4 regions of the Cutibacterium sp. LaCa_286 genome follow, and region 3 is predicted to be linked to each of the others. Evidence: riboswitches for the same ligand, from Rfam matches in the RefSeq annotation. Region 3 holds a riboswitch; each other region holds the start of a gene.
The links. A riboswitch is a leader RNA that binds a small molecule or an ion and turns the genes downstream of it on or off. The one in region 3 is predicted to bind cobalamin.

Region 1 (2,197 bases), 260 kb from region 3:
CAGTCCCACCAAGGCCAGGGAGTCCCGGATGATCCGTCGCTCGGAACGCTGCCCCACCTGCCACGGCTTGCGGTGCGGGGTACGTCCCAGCGCGACCATCTCACCCAGCAGGAGGTCAGGCGATGGCGACTCCTCCTGCCCGACGAAGGCCATGAGCCGGGCACGTTGCATGGGGGTGTAGTCGGTGACGGAGGTGCCGTCGAGCAGGACGTCGCCGGAATTGAACTGGCGCACCCCGGCGATGGATCGTAGCAGAGTCGACTTGCCGACTCCGTTGACACCGACGATGGCGGTGAGCTTCCCCGGCTCGGCGGTGAAACTCACGTCGTCGACGATGACGCGGTCGTTGATGCGGCACTGGACATTGCAAACTTCGAGACGTGTCATGACTCACTCGAGAATCGGTACTGGCTGCGCCCCATGAGGTACAGGAAGATGGGAGCGCCGATGAACCCGGTGACGACGCCGAGCGGCACCTCCTGTGGTGCCGCGATGACGCGGGCGCCGACGTCCACCCACAGCAGGAAGAGGCTGCCGATGGCGGCGGCGACGGGCACCATCGACCGGTGACTGGCTCCCACGAGCAGCCGGGACATGTGCGGAATGACGAGCCCGACGAATCCGATGCCGCCGGAGACCGCCACGAGCACCCCGACGAGTACCGAGTTGCCGACGAACAACGCCTTGCGCACCCTGGTATCGGGGATGCCGAGGGATCGAGCGACGTCGGTGCCAGCAGCCAGGGCGTCGAGCCAGCCAGAGAACGCGATCATGAGCACGGCGGACAGAGCGGTGACGATGGCAGCCACCCACAAGCTGTCCCAGGTGGCACCGGCCACCGATCCCAGCATCCAGTACAACACCGACTGCGCCGCACGCGGATCCGAGCTGCGAAAGACGAGGAAGCTTGCCAATGCCGAGAACGCCGCAGAGAGCACGACGCCCGAGAGCACCAGCCGCAGCGGTGTCATGCCACCCTGGGCCATGGAGATGAGGTACACCAGACCAGCGGCTCCCAATGCCCCCACCAAGGCTCCGAGGGTGAGCCGGTGAGGACCCCAGGAGGCGAACATCCCCAGGGCGATGACCGCGGTGGCCCCCACACTCGCACCGGCCGAGACACCCAGCAGGTAAGGATCGGCCAGCGGGTTGCGCACCAAGGTCTGCATACCGCTTCCGGCCAGGGCGAGTCCGGCCCCGACGATGATCGCCAGCAGTGCCCTGGGAGCACGCAGATCCCAGACGATGACATCGATCGTCGGGTCGGGGCCCGGCTCGCCAGTGATCCTGGCCCCAACCGTGTCAAGAACGCCACGCATCGGCAATGGTTCCGAACCAATGGTCAGCGAGACGACGGCGCTGACGACGATGAGCACGACGAGGATGATCACCAGGGGTGCCACCGGCAACCGGCGGTCACGCTCGGCCGACCGTCTTAAGGAAGGCATAGCTGTTCCTTCTGGGTGCGAGGACCTTGATGCGAGGCCCGAACGACACAAGTCATGCATGGGGTCTTCGGACTTCGGATCACTCTCGGTCGGCCCTTCCCAGAATCACTCCCAGTGGTCTCGCCGACGTCGTCACCGTCACCGCTGCGCAACAGTCCCGGATTCCCACCGGGTTCACCGCGACCTCATCGGGGCCGCACCATGCACGCGACGCAGATTAGCACCTGTGCACGCAACTCGCGACGTGCCGTTCCGCCAACCCCTTGCCGTAGCCGCCCGCCAGCCCCGTGTCGCAGGCGCGTCGGGCACGTGGAACGCTGCAGCACGTGGACCTGGGGGTGCGGCCGGGGCAGTACCTCGACCCCCGTGGCAATTCGGTTCGACAAGACACCCCGTGCCACGCCACGTGGCAGGCACCACGATCCCCAACACATCTGCCACGGAGACGAACGGGCCACGCCCCGCATTGCAGACAGAATTCACCACGCCGCACCGGGCACGGCAACTGGCTGGCACCACCGATGGGACGTGGACGATCCCAAGAAGCCACCACTGCAAAAACTGTGGACGCCGCCGACGAGAGGATGCGCACCCGTTCAAGGCACCGGAACGTCCCTCGTGACGCGTGGTACTTCGCACCCCCGTGGTATTTCGGTTCGACAAGCCGCCCCGTGCCACACCACGTGGCAAACCCCACGATCCCCAACACATCTGCCACAGGATCGCTGGGCCAAGACCCGCTCGGCAGA
Region 2 (2,197 bases), 250 kb from region 3:
GCACCTGGTCCGGCACCGACGAAGACGACCCTGCCCTGCCCCTCGGCGAAGCTGGTGGCCGGGATCGGGGCAGGGTCGATGAGCGAGTGGTCCAGATCCTCCAGGGTCTGCTCCGAGGCGTGCTGGGTGGGACGGGCCGCCTGCGGGGTCGTCGAGCGCGAGCTGGCCTCGGTCGTCGACGGGACGCCGGTCGAGGCCGCAGCGTCGTCTGGTGACGTGAGGTCATCTGGGGGCTCGGGGGTGGACGGCGTGGGTGTGGGGCTCACAGTTTTCCTCCGGTGACGGTGCGTTCGGGCACGGACAGGACGGTCGAGAAGTAGGGGGCCGATTCGTCGGCCTCCACCTGGGCCAGACCGAGCAGGTGCTGGGTCGGCAGGGAGACGTCGGTGCCGATGATGGCGTCACGGCCCCGCTTGCGGATCTGCTCGAGCACCTCGGGCATCTTGCGCCCACCCTTGTAGACGGTGACGGAGTCGACGACGTCGAGCACCTCACCGAGTTTCTCCGAGCCGACGGTGGCCGGCACCAGGGCGAGGATCTCGCGTCCCTCGACCAGTGGGGTGCCGGCGGCGGCGGCGATGGCCTGCATGGCGGTGATTCCGGGCACGAGGGCGATGACGACATCGGGCAGTCGTTCCTCGACGTTGGCACGCAGATAGGTGAACGTCGAGTAGACGGCTGGGTCTCCGACGGTGGCCAGGGCCACACTGTGTGCCCCGTCGTTGAAGGCGTCCACGGCGAAATCGGCCGAGGCCCGCCACGACTCGATCCGTTTGGTGCCCAGACCACGGCGTTGGGCCATGGAGAACGGCACCGGCTGGACACGCCCCGTCATGTGTGGGCAGGCCGCACGAATGATCTCCTCGGCTCGCCCCATACCTCCGGCGGACGCCTCGGTGGACGGCACGAGGACGACGTCCGCCTCCTGCAGAATGCGTTGGGCCCGCAGTGTGACCAGTTCGGGGTCGCCGGGGCCAACCCCGACACCGTACAGGGTGCGGGGTGGGTTCGATGGGGCAGAGTTCACAATGGCCTCCTCAGGTTTCCTCGCCCGATGATGTGCGCTGCGATCGACGGAGTATCTGGCTGCACCGTGCAGATCGACACAATCTGCAGGTTCACAGTGGCGGGACCGCGCCGGACTCACACCGACTTCCTCCCACTTCGACCGCTCACACCGAGCATAGCGGGTGGAACCACGCAGATTCAGCGCCCCAGTGTGAGCAGGGCATCCACGTCGACATGCTCGACGAGGGCGTCGGCCAAGGTGTCGATCATGGCTTCCCGACGAGCCTGGTAGCCCAGTTCGTCGGTGTGCGGACGCCAGGACGAACCGGCCACCTGGGCGGCCTGGGCCAGCCAGGTGCGCCGGAAATCGTCGTGTTCGAAGGCACCGTGCCACATCGTCCCCCACACCGATCCGACGTGGACCCCGTCGAGGAACGGCTCTGAACCGGCATCGGCAGTGGTGGTGCCGTGGTGGATCTCGTACCCACCGACCTCGATGCCCTGCCACGTGCCGTGCGAGAGGGTCAACGTCTTCTCGGCGGCGAAGTCGACATCCACCGGCAGCAGGCCGAGTCCCGGCACCTGCGCTCCCCCGGCAACCTCCTGCCCCTGTGGGTCGTCGATGGTGCGCGCAAGCATTTGGTAGCCTCCGCAGATGCCGACGACGGTGCGACCCTGCGCGGCGCGTTCGGCCACCACCTCGGCAATACCGGTGCTGCGCAACCAGGCCAGGTCGTCGATCGTCGAGCGCGATCCGGGCAGGACGACGATGTCGGCGGCGGCGCAGGTGGCCGGGTTGGTCGTCACCTGCACGTCCACACCGGTCTCACCGGCCAGGGCGTCGACGTCGGTGGCATTGGAGATTCGTGGGAAGCGCACGACGGCCACTCGCAGGGCTGTCGGGTCGACGGCGTCGCCCTCGTGACGCCAGCGTCCGACCTCCAGGGCGTCCTCGCCGTCCAACCACACCCCGGGCACCCACGGCAGCACTCCGAAACTGGGGAGCCCGGTGCGCCGGGTGATCTCAGCCAACCCGGGGGCGAGGACCGAGTCGTCACCACGGAACTTGTTGATGAGGTAGCCGGCCAGCAGAGCACGGTCGGCGTCGTCGAGCAGCCCCCAGGTGCCGTAGATCGAGGCGAGCACCCCGCCACGGTCGATGTCTCCCACGAGCACCACCGGAAGGTTC
Region 3 (2,197 bases):
TCGCACCCGTCCGGTCGTCGTCACGGAACCGGCCAGCGGCGGGATGAGTCCCATGATGGTTGCGGCGAGGGTCGTCTTGCCGATACCCGACCGCCCGACGACGGCCACCGATTCCCCGGTAGCAACCGTCAGATTCACATCGGACAGCACGGGGTGGCCACCCGGCCACCCGACCGTCAATCCGTCGATGACGAGGGAGGGCTCCTCCTCAGATGCCCCGGCGGTGGGGGAGTCTCCTGTCCCGACTTGCGGGGCGTCCAACACTTCGACGACCCGCAGTAGTGCTGCCTTGGCCCGGGTGTGGGTCTGGGCAGCCCCGGTGAAGGCACCGAACACCTCGTGGAGGGCCAGCGGGGTCAGGACCAGCACAGCCAGGATTCGCCCACCGATACGCCCGTCGGCAACCGCATTGCCACCGATCCACAGAGCGGAGACGACGGCCAGACCGGCTGCCAGGATCTGTCCGGCCGTGCTCGATCATCACCCGCTGACGTGGATCTCGGGCGGTTCGGCGACCAGTGACATCGAGCTGGCCCGAGTCAATGGGGTGCACGGACCACGTCAGCTCCACGTCGTCGTCGTGAAAGATCAGTGAGCCGATCGACTGACGCAATCCCTTGAGGAACGCCTCCGCTCGAGCAATCGGGTGGAGGCGTTCCCCATGCCCGCAGATTCGCCTGCACCGAACACGCCCCAGGGTGTGCCTGCCGGAAGGTCCCACATGGTGTATAACTAGATGTCGTACTGGTCTTTCAGTCCAAACACAAGATGTTGGGATATGAGAGCCAAGAGGGAACCCGGTGGGAATCCGGGACTGTCCCGCAGCGGTATGGGGAAACGACCGGCGACACACGCACTGGCCACTGGCTGGGAAGCGTCGCCCAGTAGGAGATCGAACGATCGCGTCCCCGAGTCCGAAGACCTGCCAGTACCCGGGCTGTGACCCGGCTGCACGAGCCCTGTGACAGGGGCGGCGAACTCCGAGGAGAGACATGACCGTACACCACCCCCAGACGCCCTCGACCACACCCGTGAGGCACACCACCACGTCCCAGCTCACGTCGCATGGACCGGGGCAGACGTCCTCCACCGTGCTGCGTCAGGTGCGCAAGCGCGACGGGCGCATCGTCGCCTTCGACCCAGCCCGCATCGCCCATGCCGCTCGCAAGGCCCTGGAGGCCACCGGCGTCGCCGAGGCCGAGGCCATCTCGCTGAGCGTCGCACTGGCCGTCGTCGACGAACTACGCAGCGAGCAGCGCCCCGGTGCCGGTACGGTGGCTGCCACCGCGACCGGCCCCGTGATCCCCGACGTCGAGCACATCCAGGACGTCGTGGAGAAGGTCCTCATGGAGCGCGGCCAGGCCGAGACGGCCAAGGCGTACATCCTCTACCGGCAGCGCCGCTCCACGGCTCGCGAGCAGCAGTCGGCCCTCATGACCTCACTGCGCGAGATCACCTTCTCCGATGCCAGGGACAGCGACGTCAAGCGTGAGAACGCCAACGTCGACGGCAACACCGCGATGGGCTCGATGCTGCGCTTCGGCACCGAGTCGGCCAAGCAGTTCAACCTGCTCTCGGTGCTCGACCCGGCCCATGCCGCCGCCCACCGGGACGGTGACATCCACATCCACGACCTCGACTTCCTCACCCTGACGACCACCTGCTGCCAGATCAACCTCAGCGAGCTGTTCCGCACCGGTTTCTCCACCGGGCACGGACACCTGCGCTCCCCGCGTTCGATCAACTCCTACGCAGCCCTGGCGTGCATCGCGATCCAGTCCAACCAGAACGACCAGCATGGTGGTCAGGCCGTCCCCAACTTCGACCGGGACATGGCCCCCGGCGTCGCCCTCACCTGCGCCGATCGGATGCGAGCCAACATGGCTCAGTCCGCTGGCGTCCTCGGTGCTGACCAGGAACGTCAGGACGAGGTGACGCAGCTTGCCGCCACCTGGCCCCTGGAGGCCGACGACGCCACCCAGCACGCCGAGCGGGAACGACTCGCCGAGGCCTGGCCCGAACTCTCCGCCGAGCAGGTGGCCCGAGTCCACCACGAGGTGCGCACCCGCTCGGTGGCCGAGACCGAACGAGCCACCTACCAGGCGATGGAGGCCTTCATCGCCAACCTCAACACGATGAACTCGCGCGCCGGTGCCCAGACGCCGTTCTCCTCGATCAACTACGGCACCGACACGAG
Region 4 (2,197 bases), 460 kb from region 3:
CAGAGCCATTAATGAGTCGAAATCGTCGAGCAACCACCCGAATCACATCGTGAACCGGCACATGGACTGCCCCAACTCCCAGTACGACCAAGGCACTGGCAACGAGGGCAGTACCAAGAAAGGCAGCCAACAACCAGTTACGTGAGCGGATCATTTCCCAGCGATCTCTGCCAAACCATCGTTGAGAGTCTTGGCACCGTCGATCAGCTCGGCACCCGGGGTACTCTGGGAGAATGGCACCGTTACGAACTTGTTCTCCTTGACAGCTCTCATCTGCTTGAGAACCGGATCGCCCTTGAGATAAGCGATCTTGTCCTTCGCGGTGGACCATTTGGCATCGGCAACGACGATGACGTCCGGATCGGAGGCCACAATCTTTTCCCAGGAGCCATCGGCCCATCCGCCATCGACGTCCGCAAAGACATTCTTGGCTCCCACGGCATCCATGAGCAGCTGTGGGCCACCGTGACCGGCACCGATGAACGGGGTCTTGTCCCCAGAATCGAACCACACGATCGAGGTTCCGGTACCGTGCTTGTGTGTAGTCACGTCCCGCAGGTACTCATGCTGCTTGGTGATCGCAGTGTCGGCACCGTCCTGAGCCCCGATGAGGGATCCGACCTCGCGCATTTCCTTCCAGACATTGCCCCACGTTGTCTCGGCTGACTTAGTGCCTTTGGGACATCCGAAGGGACTGATGTATGTGGCGATTCCCTGCTTCGCGAGCTCATCCCGGGTTCCGACAGCCTTGTCGGTGAAGGCACTGGAGAAAGAGGAAAGAGCAAGATCGGGTTTGGCAGCCAAGAAGGTCTCTTTGGACGGATACTCCTTGGCCAGCACCTTGACCGAATCATAGGACTTTCGCCACTTGGCAGGAATCTCGCCGTCTAGGTAGGCCGTCCCAACCAGATTTGATGCGCCATTGATGGCCAGGACGTCCTCCGTGGCACCTTGGTTGAGAGTTACAGCCCTGGTGGCAGGTTTGTCGAGAATGATCTTTTGACCACAGTTGGTGACTTCCACACGATCTGCGGACGGTTGGGACACCGACGCAGAGGATGGCTCGCTGGAAACGGGATCTTCGGGAGCACCTGCGCAGCCAGCGAGCAGAGTGGCGGGCACGACCAACCCCATGACGAGGCGATGTGACAAGGATGAGCACATGGGCATGAGAAGCCAGCTTTCTGTGACCGGCGTTCGCGGCCGGGGACCGACAGGACGTTGTCAGGTGGTCTTCGGGCTCAACCTCATCTCCGTTTTCCGACACCTTCCCGGTACCAGTGGCACCAGTGGCTCGAGTCGGGTGGATCAGTCATACCGCTGCGCGTCAGCTCCGGTCTCTCACCGGATTCCTGCGCCGGAGAATCTCCAGCAACCTGACTGCCACATACTAATCCGTGTACGCCCCAGAAAAGAAATTCTTCTTCCTGTTTCGCAACTCAGCCAATCCTTAGACACCCTCATGGCAGACGTCCCTATAGGCGTGACACCTACGTCTCGTCTTTTTCTGTACCGTTCAGCACCCATCATCGCCAGAAGCTTTGCTGCAACACAGAACCCATCAACCCACCACAAGTCCCTGGTTGAAAAGGGACGAGCCACCCTTGTAAGCCGGGTTCTGTGACCCCATCGGGGCCGGTGATCATCCATCTGTGAACGCCGTTGCCGACGCCCTCCAGCCTTGCAGCTGCGCGGCCTACCCGGGCGCTCGGGCGGGCAGCCCTCGAACACGTCCGCGACCTCACGGTCTTCTTGGCCTTGCTCCGGGTGGGGTTTGCCGTGCCGGCACCGTCACCGATGCCGCGGTGAGCTCTTGCCTCACCGTTTCACCCTCACCGATTTCTCGGCAGTTTGTTTTCTGTGGCACTGTCCCGCGGGTCTCCCCGGGTGGGCGTTACCCACCACCCTGCCCTGTGGAGCCCGGACTTTCCTCGACAGATCGTCGTCTGCCGCGATCACCCCGGGTGGCTCGTCCAAACATCCATTCTAGCCTGTGAACACCGCTTCATGACAGCCGATGGGGCTCACCACACCTGGTCGGGGCAGACGTTCGCACCTCGCGCACCTTCACCGAACCGTGATCGGCCCCACCTCGGGCAGCGCCCGGTCGGGAACCATCCCCCTCAAGGGGGATGAGCCCACTCCTCAAAGGGGATGTCGTCTCACAGGGGACGCACCATGATGCGGTCGCACTCCT

Region 1: it holds a riboswitch for cobalamin, as region 3 does, so the genes downstream of both, ACP8JZ_RS01700 (FecCD family ABC transporter permease) here and ACP8JZ_RS00675 (anaerobic ribonucleoside triphosphate reductase) in region 3, are expected to answer to the same signal.
Region 2: it holds a riboswitch for cobalamin, as region 3 does, so the genes downstream of both, cobI (precorrin-2 C(20)-methyltransferase) here and ACP8JZ_RS00675 (anaerobic ribonucleoside triphosphate reductase) in region 3, are expected to answer to the same signal.
Region 4: it holds a riboswitch for cobalamin, as region 3 does, so the genes downstream of both, ACP8JZ_RS02685 (ABC transporter substrate-binding protein) here and ACP8JZ_RS00675 (anaerobic ribonucleoside triphosphate reductase) in region 3, are expected to answer to the same signal.

What each region holds. Positions count from the first base shown of each region.
Region 1 covers NZ_CP191091.1:427,385-429,581, reverse strand. Annotated here, with positions in the region: gene ACP8JZ_RS01705 (ABC transporter ATP-binding protein) at 1-387, opposite strand, end outside; gene ACP8JZ_RS01700 (FecCD family ABC transporter permease) at 384-1,403, opposite strand; cobalamin riboswitch at 1,492-1,667, opposite strand.
Region 2 covers NZ_CP191091.1:418,657-420,853, reverse strand. Annotated here, with positions in the region: gene cobM (precorrin-4 C(11)-methyltransferase) at 1-95, opposite strand, end outside; gene cobI (precorrin-2 C(20)-methyltransferase) at 263-1,027, opposite strand; cobalamin riboswitch at 1,056-1,197, opposite strand; gene ACP8JZ_RS01670 (cobyric acid synthase) at 1,207-2,197, opposite strand, start outside.
Region 3 covers NZ_CP191091.1:172,095-174,291, forward strand. Annotated here, with positions in the region: partial or broken gene ACP8JZ_RS00665 (ATP-binding cassette domain-containing protein) at 1-471, opposite strand, end outside; partial or broken gene ACP8JZ_RS00670 (LUD domain-containing protein) at 464-595, shown strand; cobalamin riboswitch at 729-944, shown strand; gene ACP8JZ_RS00675 (anaerobic ribonucleoside triphosphate reductase) at 993-2,197, shown strand, end outside.
Region 4 covers NZ_CP191091.1:633,030-635,226, reverse strand. Annotated here, with positions in the region: gene ACP8JZ_RS02690 (FecCD family ABC transporter permease) at 1-154, opposite strand, end outside; gene ACP8JZ_RS02685 (ABC transporter substrate-binding protein) at 151-1,170, opposite strand; cobalamin riboswitch at 1,211-1,395, opposite strand; RNA gene rnpB (RNase P RNA component class A) at 1,592-1,971, opposite strand; gene ACP8JZ_RS02675 (zinc ribbon domain-containing protein) at 2,163-2,197, opposite strand, start outside.